One region of the Rhodoferax sp. GW822-FHT02A01 genome, then DNA from elsewhere that is predicted to be linked to it. Evidence: predicted binding sites of a transcription regulator. Region 1 holds the regulator's gene; each other region holds the start of a gene.
What was found. The regulator FNR, encoded in region 1, switches genes on or off when oxygen is low (the NO sensors DNR and NnrR bind a similar motif). The targets are predictions, from matches to a motif close to TTGATNNNNATCAA.
Positions count from the first base shown of each region.

Region 2: the regulator FNR is predicted to act here: its motif matches at 3,205-3,218, upstream of AAGF34_RS24210 (hemerythrin domain-containing protein).
Region 3: the regulator FNR is predicted to act here: its motif matches at 3,243-3,256, upstream of AAGF34_RS15335 (bacteriohemerythrin).

Region 1 covers NZ_CP152376.1:4,015,961-4,022,374, forward strand. Annotated here, with positions in the region: gene ccoS (cbb3-type cytochrome oxidase assembly protein CcoS) at 1-22, shown strand, start outside; gene ccoN (cytochrome-c oxidase, cbb3-type subunit I) at 153-1,589, shown strand; gene ccoO (cytochrome-c oxidase, cbb3-type subunit II) at 1,603-2,223, shown strand; gene AAGF34_RS19125 (cbb3-type cytochrome c oxidase subunit 3) at 2,241-2,384, shown strand; gene ccoP (cytochrome-c oxidase, cbb3-type subunit III) at 2,406-3,320, shown strand; gene AAGF34_RS19135 (FixH family protein) at 3,420-3,695, shown strand; gene fnr (fumarate/nitrate reduction transcriptional regulator Fnr) at 3,703-4,422, opposite strand; gene hemN (oxygen-independent coproporphyrinogen III oxidase) at 4,631-6,025, shown strand; gene AAGF34_RS19150 (sulfite exporter TauE/SafE family protein) at 6,035-6,414, shown strand, end outside.
Region 2 covers NZ_CP152376.1:5,113,527-5,119,940, reverse strand. Annotated here, with positions in the region: gene AAGF34_RS24225 (amino acid ABC transporter substrate-binding protein) at 1-592, opposite strand, end outside; gene AAGF34_RS24220 (serine hydrolase domain-containing protein) at 800-2,005, shown strand; gene AAGF34_RS24215 (YitT family protein) at 2,002-2,613, opposite strand; gene AAGF34_RS24210 (hemerythrin domain-containing protein) at 2,613-3,149, opposite strand; gene AAGF34_RS24205 (2OG-Fe dioxygenase family protein) at 3,285-4,025, shown strand; gene AAGF34_RS24200 (acetyl-CoA C-acyltransferase family protein) at 4,122-5,309, shown strand; gene AAGF34_RS24195 (SDR family NAD(P)-dependent oxidoreductase) at 5,312-6,070, opposite strand; gene yegQ (tRNA 5-hydroxyuridine modification protein YegQ) at 6,141-6,414, shown strand, end outside.
Region 3 covers NZ_CP152376.1:3,261,766-3,268,179, forward strand. Annotated here, with positions in the region: gene AAGF34_RS15315 (hypothetical protein) at 1-1,032, shown strand, start outside; gene AAGF34_RS15320 (hypothetical protein) at 1,187-1,699, opposite strand; gene AAGF34_RS15325 (hypothetical protein) at 1,767-2,324, shown strand; gene AAGF34_RS15330 (hypothetical protein) at 2,977-3,180, shown strand; gene AAGF34_RS15335 (bacteriohemerythrin) at 3,423-5,006, shown strand; gene AAGF34_RS15340 (hypothetical protein) at 5,308-5,781, shown strand; partial or broken gene AAGF34_RS15345 (EAL domain-containing protein) at 6,009-6,414, opposite strand, start outside.

The sequences.
Region 1 (6,414 bases):
GCGGATCCTGAAAGATTCGTGAAAGTATCCAGGTCGTTTCACAGGTATTCTCAGAAATTAGCAATGTTTCTTGTAGGGCTTTGATTTTGGTCAACCCCCTTTACGTCCCTTAACAAGAAACTCGGCACAGCGTTTTTATAGAAGAGGTAACTATGGCATTTGCAAATCAGAAAGCCGAGCTATACAACGATACAGTTGTAAGGCAGTTCGCCGTCATGACGGTGGTTTGGGGGGTCGTGGGTATGCTGGTTGGCGTCATCATCGCCGCCCAACTGGCATGGCCCGAGCTCAATCTGGGGATCCCCTGGCTCACGTATGGGCGGCTGCGTCCGTTGCACACCAATGCGGTGATTTTCGCTTTTGGCGGTTGCGGTCTTTTCGCAACCTGCTACTACGTGGTGCAGCGCACTTGCCAGGTTCGTATCTTCAGCGACAAACTGGCCGCTTTCACTTTCTGGGGATGGCAACTGGTCATTCTGCTGGCCGCCATCTCTTTGCCGCTTGGCTACACCGCCGGCAAGGAATACGCCGAGCTGGAGTGGCCCATCGACATCCTGATCACCGTGGTCTGGGTGGCGTTTGCCGTAGTCTTCTTCGGCACGGTGGGTACCCGCAAGGTGCGCCATATCTACGTGGCCAACTGGTTCTACGGTGCCTTCATTCTGGCTGTGGCGATTCTGCACTTGGTCAACAGTGCGGAAATCCCGGTCGGCCCCATGAAGTCCTACTCGGCCTATGCCGGTGTGCAGGACGCCATGGTGCAATGGTGGTACGGCCACAATGCGGTGGGCTTCTTCCTGACAGCAGGCTTCCTGGGCATGATGTACTACTTCATTCCCAAGCAAGCTGGTCGTCCGGTCTACTCTTACCGTCTGTCCATCGTCCACTTCTGGGCGCTGATCTTCACGTACATGTGGGCGGGTCCTCACCACCTGCACTACACCGCTCTGCCTGACTGGACCCAGTCCGTCGGTATGGTGTTCTCTCTGATTCTGCTGGCTCCCAGCTGGGGCGGCATGATCAACGGCATCATGACTTTGTCCGGCGCATGGCACAAACTGCGTGACGACCCGATCCTGCGCTTCCTGATCGTGTCCCTGTCCTTCTACGGCATGTCGACCTTCGAAGGTCCGATGATGTCCATCAAGACCGTCAACGCCCTGAGCCACTACACCGACTGGACCGTGGGCCACGTGCACTCCGGTGCTCTGGGCTGGGTGGGTCTGGTGACCATGGGTTCCATGTACTACCTGATTCCGAAGCTGTTCGGTCAGAAGCAGATGTACAGCGCCAAGGCTGTTGAAGTGCACTTCTGGACTGCCACCATCGGTATCGTGATCTACATCGCTGCGATGTGGATTGCCGGTGTGATGCAAGGTCTGATGTGGCGTGCCATCAACCCCGACGGCACCCTGACCTACACCTTCGTGGAAGCTGTGAAGGCAACCTATCCCTTCTACGTTCTGCGTCTGCTGGGTGGTCTGCTGTACCTGACCGGTATGGTGATCATGCTGTGGAACACCCTGATGACTGCTACCAAGGGCCGCGCCGTGAGCGTTGAAGTGCCTACCGCTGTGGCTCACGCTTGAAGGAAATAGAAACATGTCCAATAACACTTCCGGCCTGTCTCACGAAAAGATCGAGACAAGCAACTTTTTGATGATCGTGCTGATCCTGATCGTTCTGCTGTTTGGTGGTCTTGTGGAAATTGTTCCCCTGTTCTTCCAGAAGTCGACGACAGAGCCGCTCAAGGGCGTTCAGCCCTACACCGCACTGCAACTGGCTGGCCGCGACATTTACACCCGTGAAGGTTGCTACAACTGCCACTCGCAGATGATTCGTCCCTTCCGCGCAGAAACCCTGCGCTACGGACACTACTCGGTGGCCGGCGAGTCGGTGTACGACCACCCCTTCCAATGGGGTAGCAAGCGCACTGGTCCTGACCTGGCTCGCGTAGGTGCCAAGTACAGCGATGAATGGCATCGCATTCACCTGACCAATCCGCGCGACGTGGTTCCCGAGTCCAACATGCCTGCCTACCCCTGGCTGGCCAAGAACCTGGTAGATGCTGAAGTGATGCCTGCGCACATGGCTGGTTTGCGCAAGGTTGGTGTGCCTTATACCGATGAGCAAATTGCCAAGTCGGTTGAGGAAGTCAAGGGCAAGACCGAGCTGGAAGCCGTGATTGCCTATCTGCAGTCCCTGGGACTGGCGCTGCGCTGAAAACGCTGGAGACCGACATGGATTTTGATATCAACACCCTGCGTGCCTTGGCAACTCTGGTCAGCTTTGTCACGTTCATTGGAATTGTGTGGTGGGCTTGGTCCAAGCGTCGCTCCAACGACTTTTCTGAAGCAGCCAATTTGCCCTTTCAGCAAGACTGATCTACCCCAATAGGATTCATCATGAGTGACTTTGTAAGTAATTTTTGGTCCGTGTATGTGGCTGGCATTACTATTTTTTCCATAGCGGCCTGCGTGTTGCTGCTGTGGTTCAGTGGTAAAGCCAAGGCAATGACCTCCCACGACAACACCACCGGACACGTGTGGGACGGCGACCTGCGTGAAATGAACAACCCCCTGCCACGCTGGTGGGTGGGCCTGTTCGTCATCACCATCATCTTTGCAGCCGTGTACCTTTCTCTGTACCCCGGTCTGGGCAGCTCTCCTGGCAGCTCCGGCTGGACGTCGCATGGACAGTATGACGCCGAGGTTGCCAAGGGCAATGCCGAAGTGGCGCCTATCTACGCCAAGTTCATGGCCATGAAGGTGGAGGACGTTGCCAAGGATCCCCAGGCACATGCCATTGGTGAACGTCTGTTCATGAACAACTGCTCGCAGTGCCATGGCTCCGATGCGCGTGGCGGCAAGGGCTTCCCCAACCTGACTGACAATGACTGGCTCCATGGTGGCACACCCGAGAAAATCGTGGAAACCATCACCAAGGGCCGTGTTGGCAACATGCCTTCGATGGCAGCCGCAGTGGGCACTTCTGACGACGTCAAGAATGTTGCCAACTATGTGCTGAGCCTGTCTGGCAGCCCGCACGACTCCGTGCGTGCCAACCTGGGCAAGGAAAAGTTCGGTGTGTGCGCTGCATGCCACGGCCCAGACGGTAAGGGTATGCAAGCGGTGGGCTCTGCCAACCTGACCGACAACATCTGGTTGCACGGTTTTGGTGAGCAGGCCATCATCAACATGATCACCAACGGCAAGACCAACATCATGCCCGCTCAGGAAAATAAGCTCAGTCCTGAGCAGATCCATGTTGTGGCTTCTTATGTCTGGGGTCTGTCCAACCTGGGCACTGCTCAGCAGTAAGTCGACTCAGTAGCAGCTTCTACCCTGGCAGTGTTTCGAGTCCTGACTCGAAGTCCTGCCGGGGTTTTCTCTTTCAAGTATTGAATGCAAGGAACCGATATGAGTCAGCTCGCCAATGCACCAGAAGCCAAACCATGGTGGAAGTTCGGTCACGTATGGATGGTTGTGGCAGGTCCTGCCATCGTTGTTGTGGCAAGTTTTATCACGCTGTACCTGGCCATCAGCCGACCAGATCCTGTAACGGATGAAAACTACTACCAGAAGGGACTGGAAATCAACAAGACGCTAGGTGGTACACCGTCCAGTGCCGCACCTGCGATGGCTGCAAGGAATCACGCAGCTACTGGCGTCCCCAAGCCTGTGGACGCCCCCTGAACGCTACTTAGCTGCAAACCTTCGGGTTGACGATTTCACGCAGCGCGTCCGTGTTCAGAATGCGGACGTGGCGTTGTTTGACCTCGACGATGTTTTCTTCGACGAACTTGGAGAAGGTGCGGCTGACCGTCTCCAGCTTGAGGCCCAGGTAGCTGCCAATTTCTTCACGCGTCATGCGCAGGACCAGCTCCGATTGAGAGAATCCGCGAGCGTGCAGACGCTGCACCAGGTTGAGCAGGAACGCCGCCAGGCGTTCTTCAGCGCGCATGCTTCCGAGCAGAAGCATCACGCCATTTTCGCGCACGATTTCCCGGCTCAAAATTTTGTGCACGTGGCGCTGCAGCGCTGAAACCTCGCGCGACAGCTCTTCAATCTTTTCAAAAGGCATGACGCACACTTCTGCGTCTTCCAGTGCTACGGCGTCGCAGGTGTGGTGCTCCTGGACGATGCCGTCCAGGCCAACAATTTCGCCTGCCATCTGAAAACCCGTCACTTGGTCGCGGCCATCTTCGGAGGCAACGCAGGTCTTGAAGAAACCTGTGCGGATCGCATACAGGCTGGTGAATCTCTCGCCATTGCGAAACAGTGTGGCGCCGCGCTTGACTTTGCGGCGACTGCCCACCACTTCGTCAATACGCTCCAATTCGGAAGGGGTCAGCCCCAGGGGCATACACAGTTCACGCAGATTGCAGTTGGAACAAGCGACCTTGATGCCGTGGGCACTCATTTCAACCACGTTGCCCGCCGGCCTGATGGAAATCGCGGGATGGGCTTCATCCGGTAGATATGCGTTCATGTGTTCTTCCTTATCTCACCTGATCCAAATCAATTATGAACCTAAATTTCGAAATGTCATGTATTCGAGACCTTGATTCACATCAAACTATCTGTTTGCATCTTCAGGCACATTGTCGGGGATATGTCCTGGAGTACCTATGAATTCTGTCGTATCCCCCGTCACCGAAGACTTGCTGCGCCAATACGACGTTTCCGGCCCGCGCTACACCTCGTATCCTACCGCCGACCGCTTCGTTGAGGCCTTCAATGCAGAAGATTATTCTCAGGCACTGACACAACGCCGCAGCGGGCCTGCTGCTTTGGCATTGCCGCTTTCGCTTTACATACATATCCCATTCTGCGAGTCGCTGTGCTACTACTGCGCATGCAACAAGATCATCACCAAGCACCACGAAAAGGCTGCCGAATACCTGACTTACCTGGAAAAAGAGGTGGCTTTGCATACCCAGCTGATTGGAACTGCACAGTCCGTAAGCCAGTTGCACCTGGGCGGAGGCAGCCCCACCTTTCTGAGCGACGATGAGCTTCGTGCCGTCATGGCGATGCTCAAGCGCAATTTCACCTTTGTCCCTGGTGGGGAATACTCCATTGAAATAGATCCCCGCACCATCGATGCCGAGCGGCTGGATACCCTGGCCGAGCTGGGCTTCAACCGCCTGAGCTTCGGCGTGCAGGATTTTGACCCGGCGGTCCAGAAGGCCGTGCACCGTGTGCAGCCAGCCGAGCAGGTCTTCTCCTTGGTGGCAGATGCGCGCAGCCGTGGGTTTGAATCCATCAATGTAGATCTCATCTACGGCCTGCCCAAGCAAAGCCCTGAGTCGATTGAGCGGACCATTGCCCAGATCATCGAGCTGCGTCCGGATCGCATCGCTTTGTACGCCTACGCCCATCTGCCGGAACGCTTCAAACCGCAGCGCCGCATCAACATTGCCGAGATACCGAGCGGCGGCTCCAAGATTTCCATGCTGTCACGTTCCATGGCCGCACTGATGGAGGCCGGCTACGTCTATGTGGGCATGGACCATTTCGCCTTGCCGGACGACGCGCTGGCCGTGGCTAAGCGCCAGGGACGTTTGCATCGCAACTTCCAGGGCTACAGCACGCAGCCCGATTGCGATCTGATCGCCCTGGGTGTTTCGAGCATTGGGCGAATCGGCGCTACCTACAGCCAGAATGCCAAGACGCTGGAAGAGTATTACGACGCCCTGGACCAGGGGCGCTTTCCCATTGTCCGCGGGTTGGCCTTGACCCGGGACGATCTGGTGCGTCGAGCCGTCATCATGGCGCTTATGTGCCAGGGGCAGGTTCAATATGAATCGATTGAGCTGGCCTACCTGATCGAGTTCAACAGCTACTTTGCCAAGGAGTTGGAAGTCCTGCGTACGCTGGTGGACCAAGGTTTGGTGGTGCTGGAGGAAAGTGCGATCCAGGTCACCGCCAAGGGCTGGTTCTTCGTGCGTGCCGTGGCCATGGTGTTTGACCGCTACCTGCAAACTGACCGTACCCGCGCCAAGTTCTCCAAGATCATTTAGCATCGAAGAATGCAATTTTCCTTGGGCGCCACGGCGCTGTTGATGGGGCTTGCCGGCGGCCCCCATTGCGTCGCCATGTGTGGCGCCGCCTGCGCCGGCATTGGTCAGGCGGCCGGAGCCCGCAAGAACCCGGCAATATTGAGCTTTCAACTCGGGCGCATCGTGGGTTACTCCGCTTTGGGTGCCTTGGCTGCCGCCAGCATGCAGGGGCTGGGCTGGATGACCATCCAATCCGCGGCTCTGCGACCGGTCTGGAGCATGTTCCATGTGGCCGCCATGTTGCTTGGACTGGTGCTGCTGATCCGCGCCCAACAACCCATCTGGCTGGAGTCTGCTGGGCGGCGCATCTGGGCGCGCGCCAAGGCTTTGGGCGCCGGAGCGGGCGGTGC
Region 2 (6,414 bases), 1.1 Mb from region 1:
TATAAGCCACGCAACGACCGGAGAAATAGGCGCCCTCCGCAGCTTCCAGTTTTTCAAACACCACAGGCTTGATGCCCAGGCCGGAGGCCTTGGAGAAGTCGGTCAGATTCTTCTCGGTCGTGGTGCCGGACTGCACGCAAACGGTTTGGCCCTTAAGCTGTTTGGCACTCTTGATCTTGCTCTTGACCGTAACCATGAAGCCCTGGCCATCGTAGTAAGTCACGGCTGTCTGGCTCAGGCCCAGGGACGCATCGCGGGTCAGGGTGAATGTGGTGTTGCGCGACAGGATGTCAACTTCGCCGGATTGCAGCGCGGTGAAGCGGGCCTGTGCATTCAGCGGGACGTACTTCACCTTTTCGCCGTCTCCCAGGGTGGCTGCAGCCACCGCGCGGCAGATATCCACATCGAGACCGGTCCACTTGCCACCAGAATCAGCAGCACCGAAACCAGCCAGACCGGTGTTTACGCCGCAAATCACTTGCCCGCGCGCCTTGATGGCGTCCAGGGTCTTGCCGGCAAACGCCGGGCTGGCAACCAAAGTACCCATGGTGGCCACAATGGCAGCAACGATCTTCAGTGATTTCATAGTCATGTAGTAATACTCCTGTGTTGACTAATGTTTCGACGCGGCACCTCTGGGTGCACCAACGAGGTGAATGTAGCGGCATGTTACTTGCCCTACGCTCAGGGTTTACTCTTGAAAATTATGCAAAATAGTTATGAGCTAATTTGCCGCAAACTCTTGGTAAATTTCCAAAAGCAGAAAACATGCCATACGCCTCCACATTGGAAAATCCGAATGACCAGCCACTCACTGTTTGACACCGCCGCCCCTGAGTCCTTGGGCTTTGTGCCCGCACGCCTGCAACGCATCGACGCCATGTTGTCGGATGCTTCCAATCGAAGACACCTGCCGGGTGCGGTGGCGATGGTGGTACGTCGTGGCAAGGTGGTGCTCCAAAGCAGCGTAGGCATGCAGGATGCGAACACCGGCACTGCCATGTCGCCGGACTCGCTGTTTCGCATCTATTCCATGACCAAACCGATTGTCTCGGTAGCGGTGATGATGCTCGCCGAGCAAGGGCGGGTTTTGTTGGGCGATCCGATCTGGAAGTACCTGCCCGAATTCACGGACGTGCAGGTGGTTTCGCTGGTGGATGGGCAACCCGTCAAGCACAGGCCGCGCATTGCACCGACGGTGCAGGACTTGCTGCGCCATACCTCCGGGCTGACCTACGAGATTTTAGGAACCGAGCCGGTGCAGCAGCTGTATGCACAAGCCGACCTGTGGTCGCGCAAGAAGACCAATCGTGAGTTCTCCCAGGTGCTTTCCACCCTGCCGCTGATGTTCGAGCCGGGCACCACCTTCGGCTACAGCCGTGCAACCGACTTGCTGGGCAGCCTGATCGAAGCCGTGACTGGGCAGACGCTGGGCGCGTTCCTGCAACAAAACATCCTGGACCCCCTGGGCATGGCGGACACCGTCTTCCATGTGGAGCCAGCGCAGCAACACCGCATTGCGGAGCCGTTCGCCGTGTGCCCCGATACGGGCGCGCCTGTGGAACTCATTGATATTCGCCAACCCTATCCCATGGAATCCGGTGGCGCTGGCCTAGTGTCCACCGTGGGCGACTACGCCCGCTTTCTGCAGTGTCTGCAGAATGGCGGCGAGCTGCAGGGGCATCGCATTCTCATGCCCAACACGGTGCGCAACATGACTACGGACCACCTGGGGCAGATGGCCCAGCACTTCACCCAGCGTTCGGGCTACATGCTGGCACAGGGCGTGGGCTTCGGCTTGGGCTTTTCCGTCAAACTGCAGGACGGGCTGGATCCGCAACCGGGTTCAGCCGGCCTGTACAGCTGGGGTGGCATTGGTGGAACCACCTTCTTCGTGGACCCAGCCAAGGAGCTGTTTGCGATTCTGCTGACCCAGGCACCCAACCAGCGTGACATCTATCGCCCGAGGTTTCGGGCCATGGTGTACGCTGCGTTGCTGGATTAGATGGCCACGTAGCGGCCCTTGCGGTGGTTGAGGGCCAGGGTCTGGTTGAGCATCACGGCGCCCAGAATGGACAGGGCAATATGCCACCAGTCGGTCACGGCAAAAGCCAGCGCCACGATGGCGCAGTCCAGCCCCATCTGTATGAAGCCTGCGCGCCAGCCGTAGCGCTCCTGCAGATACAGTGCCAGCACATTGAAGCCGCCCAGGCTGGCCTGGTGCCGGAACAGGATCAGCATGCCAGTGCCCATGAGCAGACCACCGGCCACACTGGCAAACACGGGGTTGATGGCGCCTAGGGAAATCCACTGCGGCAGCAGGTTGCTGATGCTCGCCAGCAGGGCCACCGACACGAAGGTCTTGAGGGTGAATACCCTGCCCATGCGCTGGAAGGCAAGACCGTAGAAGGGCAAGTTGATGAGGAAGAACACCAGCCCGAAGTTCCAGCCGGTGGCGTAATGGATCAGGAACGCAACGCCCGCCGTGCCGCCGGTCAGCAGTCCGGTGCGACCGAACATCACCACGCCCAGCGCTACAAACAATGTGCCCGTAATCAGGGCCTGGACGTCCTCATGGGGACGGTGGCGCAGGTCGGCGGGGGCGTCCTGCATCAGGCTGTAACAGCCGTGTTGGCCGGCACTTCCGGCGCGCCCGCCGATGAGCCACAAGTGCCTCCACCGCAGCCATGGATCTGTTCGGCAGGTAGAGCGGATGGTTGACTCATTTCACCCGTGGCTGGATCAAAGCCGGCAGAACGCAAATGCAGGGCCAGCCCGGCATCCATGCTTTGCACATGGTTGACGAACCACAGGCCCAGCTCGTGTGCCATCTGGCGCACCAGGTCCAGTTCGCCTTGCAGGCCACGCTTGCCGCCTTCACGCATCACTTGCAGGATGATGTTGTGCTGGGTTGCGTGGCAGTTCTCCGCGGAAAAACCGGTGGCCTGCATCCACTGGTCCTCACGGTCGAAATGCTCCTGGGTGTGGTCTATCAGTTCAGCCCAGCGGGACAGAAGCGTCTCATCGGGCGCTTCCACGGCCGCTGCCAGCAGGGCGATAAATTCTTCGTGGGTGTCGTCCATCATCGGCATATCCAACGCCAGGGTGGGTGTCCATTGCATGGTCTTACGGTCCGCGGTTGCTTGCATATGTGCTTCTCCAAAACTGAGGAGGTGACTTTACGTGGTCTGCCGGCGCCAGACCTTGATGTAGGTCACGTGCACTGAGCAATCGGCCGCTTGGGCCGACGGATAATGATCGGCTGTTCGCCAGTCACCTATTTTATGTCCCTCACATTTTCGCCCCCTGTCCTGGACCGCAGCGCCGATTTGGGCCGCATATTGCAGTTGCAAGGTTTTGCCGTGCTCAGCGCTGAACAAGTGGCTGAGCTCAGCCACGCTTCCATGCCGGAGCTGATGGCCTGGCGCCCCGAATGGAATGACTTGCCGCCTGACGGCTATCTGCGCGACGGCGGACGCTACCGGCGCAGGCGCCACAGCTGCTTTGTGGTGAACGGCGATCAAGCCACCCAGGTGCCGCACCGTCCGCACTGGCAACCGCTGGAATACAACGCCCTGCACGGTGGACTGGAGCGGCACTTTGAGCCCATGCACGCCGCACTGGTGGAGCAACCGGCCTGGTCGCAACTGCTGGTCTGGCTGGGGCGGGTGTGCTCGGACCTCAAGGGGCAGCAACCCTGGTTTGTTGAGGCGCACCAGTTCCGCATCGATACCACCGACGGCATTGGCCGCCCCACACCCGAAGGCGCGCACCGCGATGGGGTGGACATGGTGGCTGTCTTCATGGTGGAGCGCGCGGGTGTCAAAGGTGGCGAAACCCGGGTGTTTGAGGCGGATGGCCCCAAGGGGCAGCGCTTCACCCTGTCGCAGCCCTGGTCGGTGCTGCTGCTGGACGACGCGCGCGTGATCCACGAAAGCACGCCCATCCAACCCCTGGAGCCCAGCGGTCACCGCGACACGCTGGTTGTCACCTTGCGTTCAGGCGGTTTTCAGTCAGAGGCCTAATATGTAAGCCAGTGGTACGGAAGCACGATCAGAATTTCCGGCCGCAGACCTGTTCTTTTTTTCCGTAACCCATTTCAAGCAATCAGGAGACAAAACATGAGCAAGCGTGAAGTTGTAGTGTTGGGCGCAGCCCGTTCGGCCATTGGTACTTTCGGTGGAGCTTTGGCAGACATCGAGCCCTGCGAGCTGGCCGGCACCGTGATGAAGGAGGCGATTGCCCGTTCCGGCGTGGACCCCAAGGTCATCAACTACGTGACTGTCGGCAACACCATCCCCACGGAAAGCCGCTTTCCCTATGTGGCACGCGTCGCTTCCATCCAGGCTGGCCTGTCCAATGAGTCGGTGGCCATGGCGCTCAACCGCCTGTGCTCTTCCGGCCTGCAGGCCATCGTCACTACGGCACAGAACATCCTGCTGGGCGACTGCGAATACGGCATCGGTGGCGGTGTGGAAGTCATGAGCCGCGCCGGTTACCTGTCCACTGCCATGCGCAATGGCGCACGCATGGGCGACACCAAGATGATTGACACCATGGTGGCCACCCTGACCGATCCGTTCGGCGTGGGCCACATGGGTGTGACGGCAGAAAACCTGGTGACCAAATGGGGCATCACCCGTGAAGAGCAGGACGCACTGTCGGTGGAGTCGCACCGCCGTGCGGCTGCTGCCATCGCAGAAGGCCGCTTCAAGTCCCAGATCGTTCCCATCGTGAAGAAGACCCGCAAGGGCGAAGTGGTGTTCGACACCGACGAACACGTCAAGCCCGAGACCACCCTGGAGTCGCTGGCCAAGCTCAAGCCCGCGTTCAAGAAGGAAGGCGGTACCGTGACTGCCGGCAATGCCTCCGGCATCAACGACGGTGCAGCCTTCTTCGTGCTGGCCGATGCTGATGTGGCCGCCTCGGCTGGCCACAAGCCCATCGCCCGCCTGGTGTCTTACGCCGTGGCCGGTGTGCCCAACGAAATCATGGGTGAAGGCCCCATCCCCGCGTCCAAGTTGGCCCTGAAGAAGGCCGGCCTGACACTGGACCAGATGGACGTGATCGAAAGCAACGAAGCTTTTGCCGCACAAGCCATTGCTGTTTCCCGCGGCCTGGGCCTGGACATGGCCAAGACCAACCCCAACGGCGGTGCCATCGCCCTGGGTCATCCCATCGGCTGCTCCGGCGCGTTCATCGCCACCAAGCTGATCTATGAGCTGCAACGCATTGGCGGCAAGTACGGCCTGGTGACCATGTGCATTGGCGGTGGCCAGGGCATTGCCTGCGTGTTTGAGCGTCTGTAAGTTCAGTTCCTGACATCTGCCACCGGCTCGGCGCCAAAGTCGGGTCGGGCCAGATAGGCCAGCAACCGCCTTGCCGCATCGGCAGGGCTGGTGAGCTGGCCTTTTTCTTTGAGGGCGGCAAAACCACCCTGGTCGGGAAACTGTGCGGCATTTGCACTGCGCAGTTGTACCTGCATGTCGGTATCGATCACGCCGGGCGCCAATGAGCAGACGCGCGCGCCGTGTGGCAGCAACGCTTCCTCCAGTGCCAGGCAACGGGTGAAATGGTCCATGCCAGCTTTGGCCGCGCAGTAGGCGCCCGACGATGCCATGGCGCGACGACCCAGTCCCGAGGAAATATTCAGCACCTTGCGCGGGACTTGGGCCCAGTGCTGGGTCGCGCCCAGAAAGGCGCCGCACAGCAGCATGGGCGCTTCGAGGCCTACGCGCAGGGCGCGGGCCAGCTCGGTCGCTTCGCCCTCGCGCAAGGGCGTGAGCGCCGGAATCACGCCCGCGTTGTTGATGAGGGTGGCACTGGCCAGCGTATCGGTGTCCAGTGCCAACAGCCAGTCGCCTACCCGCTGCGCCACAGGTGCCGCGTCACTCAGGTCAGCCTGCCACTGCAGCAGCTCGGCGCCGCAGGTGCCAGCCTGTTGAGCCATTTGCGTGTTGGAGTTTCTTGAGATGCAGAGCAGCAGGGCGTTTGGGGTCAGCAATTGCTCGGCCAGCGCCAGTCCCATGCCACGGGACGCGCCGGTCAGGATGGTGAGGTGTTTTTTCATGGTGCAGCGCCTTGGTTCCGGGTTGAAGCACCGCATTTTGCCTTTCAGTGGACGCTGGGATAATCGCAGCATGCAAGTCAAGACCCCCGAACTCCTCGCCCCAGCCGGTTCTCTGTCCATGCTGGAGACCGCGTTTGCCTTTGGTGCCACTGCCGTCTACGCCGGGCAGCCGCGTTATTCCCTGCGCGTGCGCAACAACGATTTCGGCGACTTGGCCACGCTGGGCGAGGGCATCGCCAAGGCCCATGCGCTAGGCAACAAGTTCTATCTGGTGTCCAACATCTATCCGCACGACAACAAGCTCAAGAGCTATGTGGCCAATATGAATCCGGTCATTGCCTTGA
Region 3 (6,414 bases), 750 kb from region 1:
CGGAAATTGGCACAGGCCCTTGCCAGAAAAGACGCTGTGGACAGTGTTGCCGGTACGCAGACCGCGCTCGATGACGCCATCAACATGCGTAAGACGGTGGCAGACAGTACGTATGGTTATGCAAACCAAGTCGGGCCAGATCCCCGGGTTTTTACTCCGGAGGCTCAAGCGAATATTGCTGCCATGCAAGCCCGAGTGCCCGCCAAAGCGTTGCAGGACGCCCGGGACATTGCCAACATTTACGGCGCGCCAATGGACAACGGCACGGTTGTAAATGGTCTTCATTGGACTAAAACTGCCCTCAGTGGAATGGCCGATGCCGAACAGAACCCAGCCAAGGCCGGGGCACTGAAGTACCTGACCGGCCAATTCAATGATGGCCTGGAACAGATTAGCCCCCTGTATGGCGCTGCAAACAGCCTGTACCAGGACATGAGTGTGCCGATCAACCAGATGCAGGTAGGGCAGGCACTGCGAGACAAGGTGCTGCCTGCGCTTACTGATCATGGAATGCTTGGACAGGAGCGAGCAAACGCTTTTGCGCAGGCCTTGGCTGATGATGGTTTGCCTGCTCGCGCCACTGGGTTTCCTGGTGCCACGTGGGGTAACACCATGACGCCTGCCCAAATGGACACGCTCAATGGTGTCGCAGGTGATTTGGCCCGGGTGAAGAACGCTGAGAACTTGGGCAGAGGTGTTGGCTCTGACACCGTGCAGAAGTTGGCCATGCAAAACATTGCATCTCAGTCCGGCATACCGAGTGCCATGGGGTTGGTTACCAACATTGGCGGCAAACCTCTTAGCTGGATTTATGACGGTGCCAATGACACCATGCAAAGCAAATTGGCTGATGCTTTGCTGAATCCGCAGTCGGCTGCGAGTTACATGTCCAATGCCGTGCCTTCTTTTATGACGAACAGCCCTGCAGCAAAGAATCTATTGATCCAGTCGCTTCTGCGCTCCAGCATGCTCATCCCGTCGGCTGGCGCGACGGCGGACCAGGTACTCACGCCAGCTTTGACGGCTGAATAAATCCAGCCCAGCGATATTCACCCCCCTCTTGATCAGGTAACTCTCAAGAGAGTTGATTCCCAGCCAGAAGAGTGGGCCGATTACGCTCACTACGATGGCGGTTGCAATGAGCCGTTCAATCTGCATATTGTTTTCTCACGGTTCCTTTACCTTTTTACAGAAATTCAGTGGATGCTGTTGAGGGTTTGTTCGGTTGAATCTTCCTTCTTGGGTTTGCTCTGGCATCTCTGATGGCGGCTGTCGCTCCGATCGTGCTGAACCTTGCAACCTTAAATTGGCCGTTTAGCATTGGCGTGACAATGCCGATTTCTCCGCCAGATTCAAATGCCTGGATCATTCGATCAAAATCATCAATCTCAAGAATCGGTGCATTGGCGCTTAGATGCCTACAACTTGCCGAGGAAGAAAATGCGCCAGTTGCAGTGTTAACTAGCAGGGGGTACTGAGCATTTTCCACGCAATCGATACCGAGTCCTGCATATGCGAAGCACCTGTCTGTGGCAAGAATGCACATTACACCTGCGGCGTTGTCTCCAGTATTTGCCTTAGCAATTTGAATGCCAGACAAGGACTTCACTACGGCCCAGCTACCCACGGTGTAATCTTGTGCATGGCATGCCAGTGATAGAACCGCCATGATGCACAAAGTCAGAATTCTAGTGAGCATGTTCTAAGTCGTCCCTGTATGAAAGATCAGTGTGCATCAATTCTGCACAAAATTGGAAAACAATCAAATGAATGAATTGCCAATTTCAATGCAGGAGGCAAATCGTTTTCAATTGGCGTTCCAAGACATGCGCGATGCACGGGGCTATCTGATGGCGATCTTAGAACTTGAAAGCAAGCATGACTCAGAGAGCCTCGAGCACTTCTTTATGGCGACAGAGGGTCTGTTCATTGCTGCCTTAGTTTGTTACTCAAGATCATTCGTGGATTCAAAATCCGATGGCCATGCCATTCCGTTGATTGGTATCAAGAATTCACAAATGTTCGCCAATCAGAAGGGGCTAAAGTCACTTCACCATAAGGTTCTTGAGCGGCGCCAAAAGGCGGCAGCACACAGCGACTGGGAGTTTCACCAAACGGACCTTGTTGACGATGGTTACCCTGGAGCGCTCCGGAGACACCCGAGACCGCACTATAGGCGCGACATTGATATTGCCGATTTCTTTGCGCTCGTAGACCACGTGGGTCAATTCTGTCTACATAAGGGTTTTGAATTGGACGAGGAAAACAGGACAACGTATCCGGATCTCGTCGGTAAAGTTGGCGTTGTCCGTGGCAACAAATAGAGTCAGTGGGCTTTAGCTATCCATTAGAGTGCTTCAATCTTCAAGAAGGGGAGATTTTATGAAGAAGATTTGTGTTTCCCTAACCCTCTTGTGTACCTTGTGCTCGTCACACGCAGAGCCAGGGACAGTCTTGAGTAGTGGGCAGGGGCGGTTTGTTTTTGGACAAATTTCTAATTTCAGATCAGATCAGTATGTTCTTGACACGCAGACTGGCAGAATCTGGAAACTAATGTGTGCTGAACTCGAGGGTGCTGTGTGTAAGAAGGAAATACTCCAGTCACTAAGCTATTGGGACAAGAATTCTTTGGCAGAGGTCTCGTACCCAGATGAACAAGTGGCATTGCCGCCTGGGCCTCCAATAAAGCCCAATGCTTCGAAGAAGTAAGTTTTTCCTTACTGCGATTGGTCTAAGCGTTTGGGGTGATTCCAGTGCTCTGGCAGCGTATCAGCGAAGTAAAGCCTCCCTCCGCGCCTTCGTCAACCAGCAAGCCTGCCCGGCCACCGGTGAGCATCGTTTGCCATGTCCTGGCTACGTCATCGACCACATCAAGGCGCTGGCCTGTGGTGGTGCGGATGATCCCAGCAATATGCAACGGCAGACCCGAGAGGAAGCCAAGGCGAAGGACAAATGGGAACTTAAGGAGTGCTGCAAATGATCCATCCCCTAATCGCTCTTTTCCAGCAGCGGGCCGAGATTCTCGACATGCAAGGGAGCAAAGCCACTGCGGGCGATGCCATCGGCATGCTCGCAGCCTGGATAGAGGCAAACCAGGACAGGCTTACTGAGGATGATCTCGCCGTACTGGGGGAGATTGGCGGCTTGCTGTATCGGGATGGACTTCGGCGCAGGCAGTAGCTACCTTTTGGGGGTTATGGGGGTAGGGTTACGGAGCGTTCTCAAAAAGATGTGGTGCTTAGTTAACCTGGGTCAAATGAAATGTCAAAAGCACTGCCACCACGTCACCTGGCAGCGATCGGATCAAGGATATCATCTTGAAGCATTGTTACCTGTAGTTGCCCCTGCAATGAACGGATTGACAATCCCAAATCAGCCTGAGATGACTGAGCTTCCGGCGGTCAAGAAGTGATCGTACAAAGATGAACAAAGAACAAGAAATTCTTGCCATTGGGCGCTTGGTGTTTGAGTTGACCAGCATTGGCAATTCCGACGTTGACCTGGATGCGCTGCAGGCCAGACTTTTTGACTTCCTTCAAACTCTGCCTAGTATTCGGGTGATACCCAAGAGTGCGATTCTTCTCTTTAATCCACGCTGGTACTTGGTTCAGGTTGCCCAGTTCGGCCTGCCGCCTGCCTGGATGCGACAAACCCAGCATGGCCCTGCGACCGGTCAGGAAAGCGCTCCATCAAACGGCGCCTTTATCACTACGCCCGCCTTGCATCATCCGGCGTTATCCCCGGACGGCATAGATGGAGACGCACCGTGCTTTGTGCTGCCGCTGAGTGATGCAGGCAAGTCGCTGGGTTTGATATTGATATTCATTGAAGCGGATTGGCAGCCCAGCGCAATTGAAACCGAGTTCATGTCCGATCTGGCCCGCGCGCTGTCAATGATCGTTTCGCGGTGCCTGATCAACGAGACTCTGCGGGTCCGAGAATTGGAACTTGAAGCGGCTCGCACCGATGCCATTTGCAGGCTCAGTACGGCATCGGAGTACCGGGATAACGAGACCGGCATGCATGTGATGCGCATGACGCACTTCGCCACAGCCATTGCCAAGGCGATGGGCTTGCCACTCGAGACGCGCGAAGTGCTGACGATCTGCGCGCCGATGCATGATGTTGGGAAGATCGGAATCTCCGATGCAATCCTGCTCAAGCCTGGCCGGCTGAGTGGCGAAGAATTCGAGGTGATGAAGACACATACGGATATCGGCAAGCGACTGCTCACCGGCAATGACGTCCTGATGATTGCAGCACGCGACATCGCTGCCAGCCATCACGAGCGATGGGATGGAACCGGATACCCTGATGGAAAGTCGGGTACGGATATCCCGATGCTGGCGCGCATTTGCGCCATCGCCGACGTTTTTGATGCACTGACATCGACGCGCCCGTACAAGACGCCCTGGCCGATCGATGAGGCCATCGATTGGATCCACCAACAATCCGGGACCCATTTCGATCCGGAGGTGGTCGCCGGCTTTGACTTGGCCCTGCCAAACATCTTGCGAATCCGCGAACTTTACCGTGACGACGTCATCAATCCGAATCAGGTACTTGACCTGCCGGAGACTGAGCATCGTAAATCGGTCTGGATTCCCTGGGATGACGCACTATGCGTTGGGATCGACGTGATTGACGAGCATCATCGCTATCTGTTCGACCTCACCAACGACCTGTTCGAAGTCGTCGCCCAAAAACTGGGTTCGCGTGAGGTGGCGCGCATCCTCAAGGCCCTCGATCAATATGTCCAGGTGCACTTTCGCGCAGAGGAACGCATGATGGCACATTACGGCTATGCGGGGCAGGATCGGCAAAGAAGCCAGCATCATCACTTTGAAGACAAACTGCGTGAGTTCTATAGTGAACTTCACCACAATCCGTTGACTGCACAGTTCGATATCTTGATCTACCTGCGTGACTGGCTGATTCATCACATCCTTCACGAGGACGCACAACTCAAATCGCTGGTTACATCGGTCGCCGAAAAAGAAAGCTGACCGATGTTGTCGAACGGTATGCACTTGGCCAACCCCTAAGGACATGACACTCTTGAAGACTCTCACATGTTCGAGCTGTAGTACCCCTATGGAGGGCTTTGCTTTCATGAGCAAACTGGGCCGGGAGATGGCGTTGGACGTGTGCTTTAGCTGTCAGAGCATCTGGTTTGACAAGTATGAGAGCCAGCAGCTTGGCGCAAAGGAAACCTTGGAACTCTTTCGGCTAATTCACTCCAGGAGTCAAGCACAAGGGCAGCCCTGGAAAAGCAAACTGAGCTGCCCGCATTGTGAGATCAGCCTCTTGCCTACCGCCGATCTGTGCAAGTCCGGCAAGTTCACGTACTTTCATTGCCCGAACCAGCATGGCCGGTTCACGGCGTTTTCCGCCTTCTTGGTAGAAAAGGGCTTTGTGAGGCAGCTCACAGCGCAGGAGAGAGCAGATCTTGCAGCGGAAATTGGCAGTGTCAGGTGCTCGGGATGTGGAGCTGCGGTGGACATCCGCAAGGACTCCGTGTGCAGCTACTGCCATGCTCCCGTTGTGGTACTCGATCCCCACGCGCTGCAGACAGCCATAGACTCCCTACAGAGTGCCCAGAGCAAGCAGCACAGTGTGGAACAGGACGCGGTGGTAGATGCGTTGATGCTGTCGGAGCGCCAGAAGTGGCTTGATGAACTGCAACAAAAGACCCGCTTAGCCCAGGGGGCCTGGCGTAACGTCGATGATGGGCCACTGGCCCAGGGTGTAGATTTGCTGTGGCGCCTCTTTCAGAAGTAAACGCTTCGCAGAAGCATGTGTCACACCGATCTTTTTAAGTCAGTGCCGACCATGGAGCTGGGCATGATCACCAAAATGGACAAAGCATCGGCTCCAGCTTGGGTGCTGGAGCGGCCGTACGGCGCGGCCAACTTTGAAGGTGTACCGCTGCTTCACCGCGATAGCAGTCAATGATTATCACCAGGTCATGCCGCACGAGGCGACTTTCAGTAAGATCAGGTGCTGTCTCATACGGTGCTGGTCGCAGTCAGGTTGCTTTGAGCAAAGACCTCCAACTCGGGCAGCGCCAGTGGCCGGCAGAACAAATAGCCTTGGTAGGCGTGGCAGCCTATTTGCGCAAGAAACATGCGTTGGGCTTCTTGTTCCACACCTTCCGCAATCACGTTCAGTCCCATGCTTTGCGCCAAGGCAACCACCATGCGCGCAATGGCGGCGTCGTTCGGGTCGGTCAAAATCTCGCGCACAAAGCTCTGGTCGATTTTCATCTGATCCAGTGGCAGGCGCTTGAGGTAGGAGAGCGAGGAATAGCCGGTGCCAAAGTCGTCAAGCGAAAAGCCTATGCCGTGGGCTTTGAGCTGGGTCATCTTGCCAATGGTGGATTCCACATTGGCGACAAGCAGGCTTTCAGTCAGC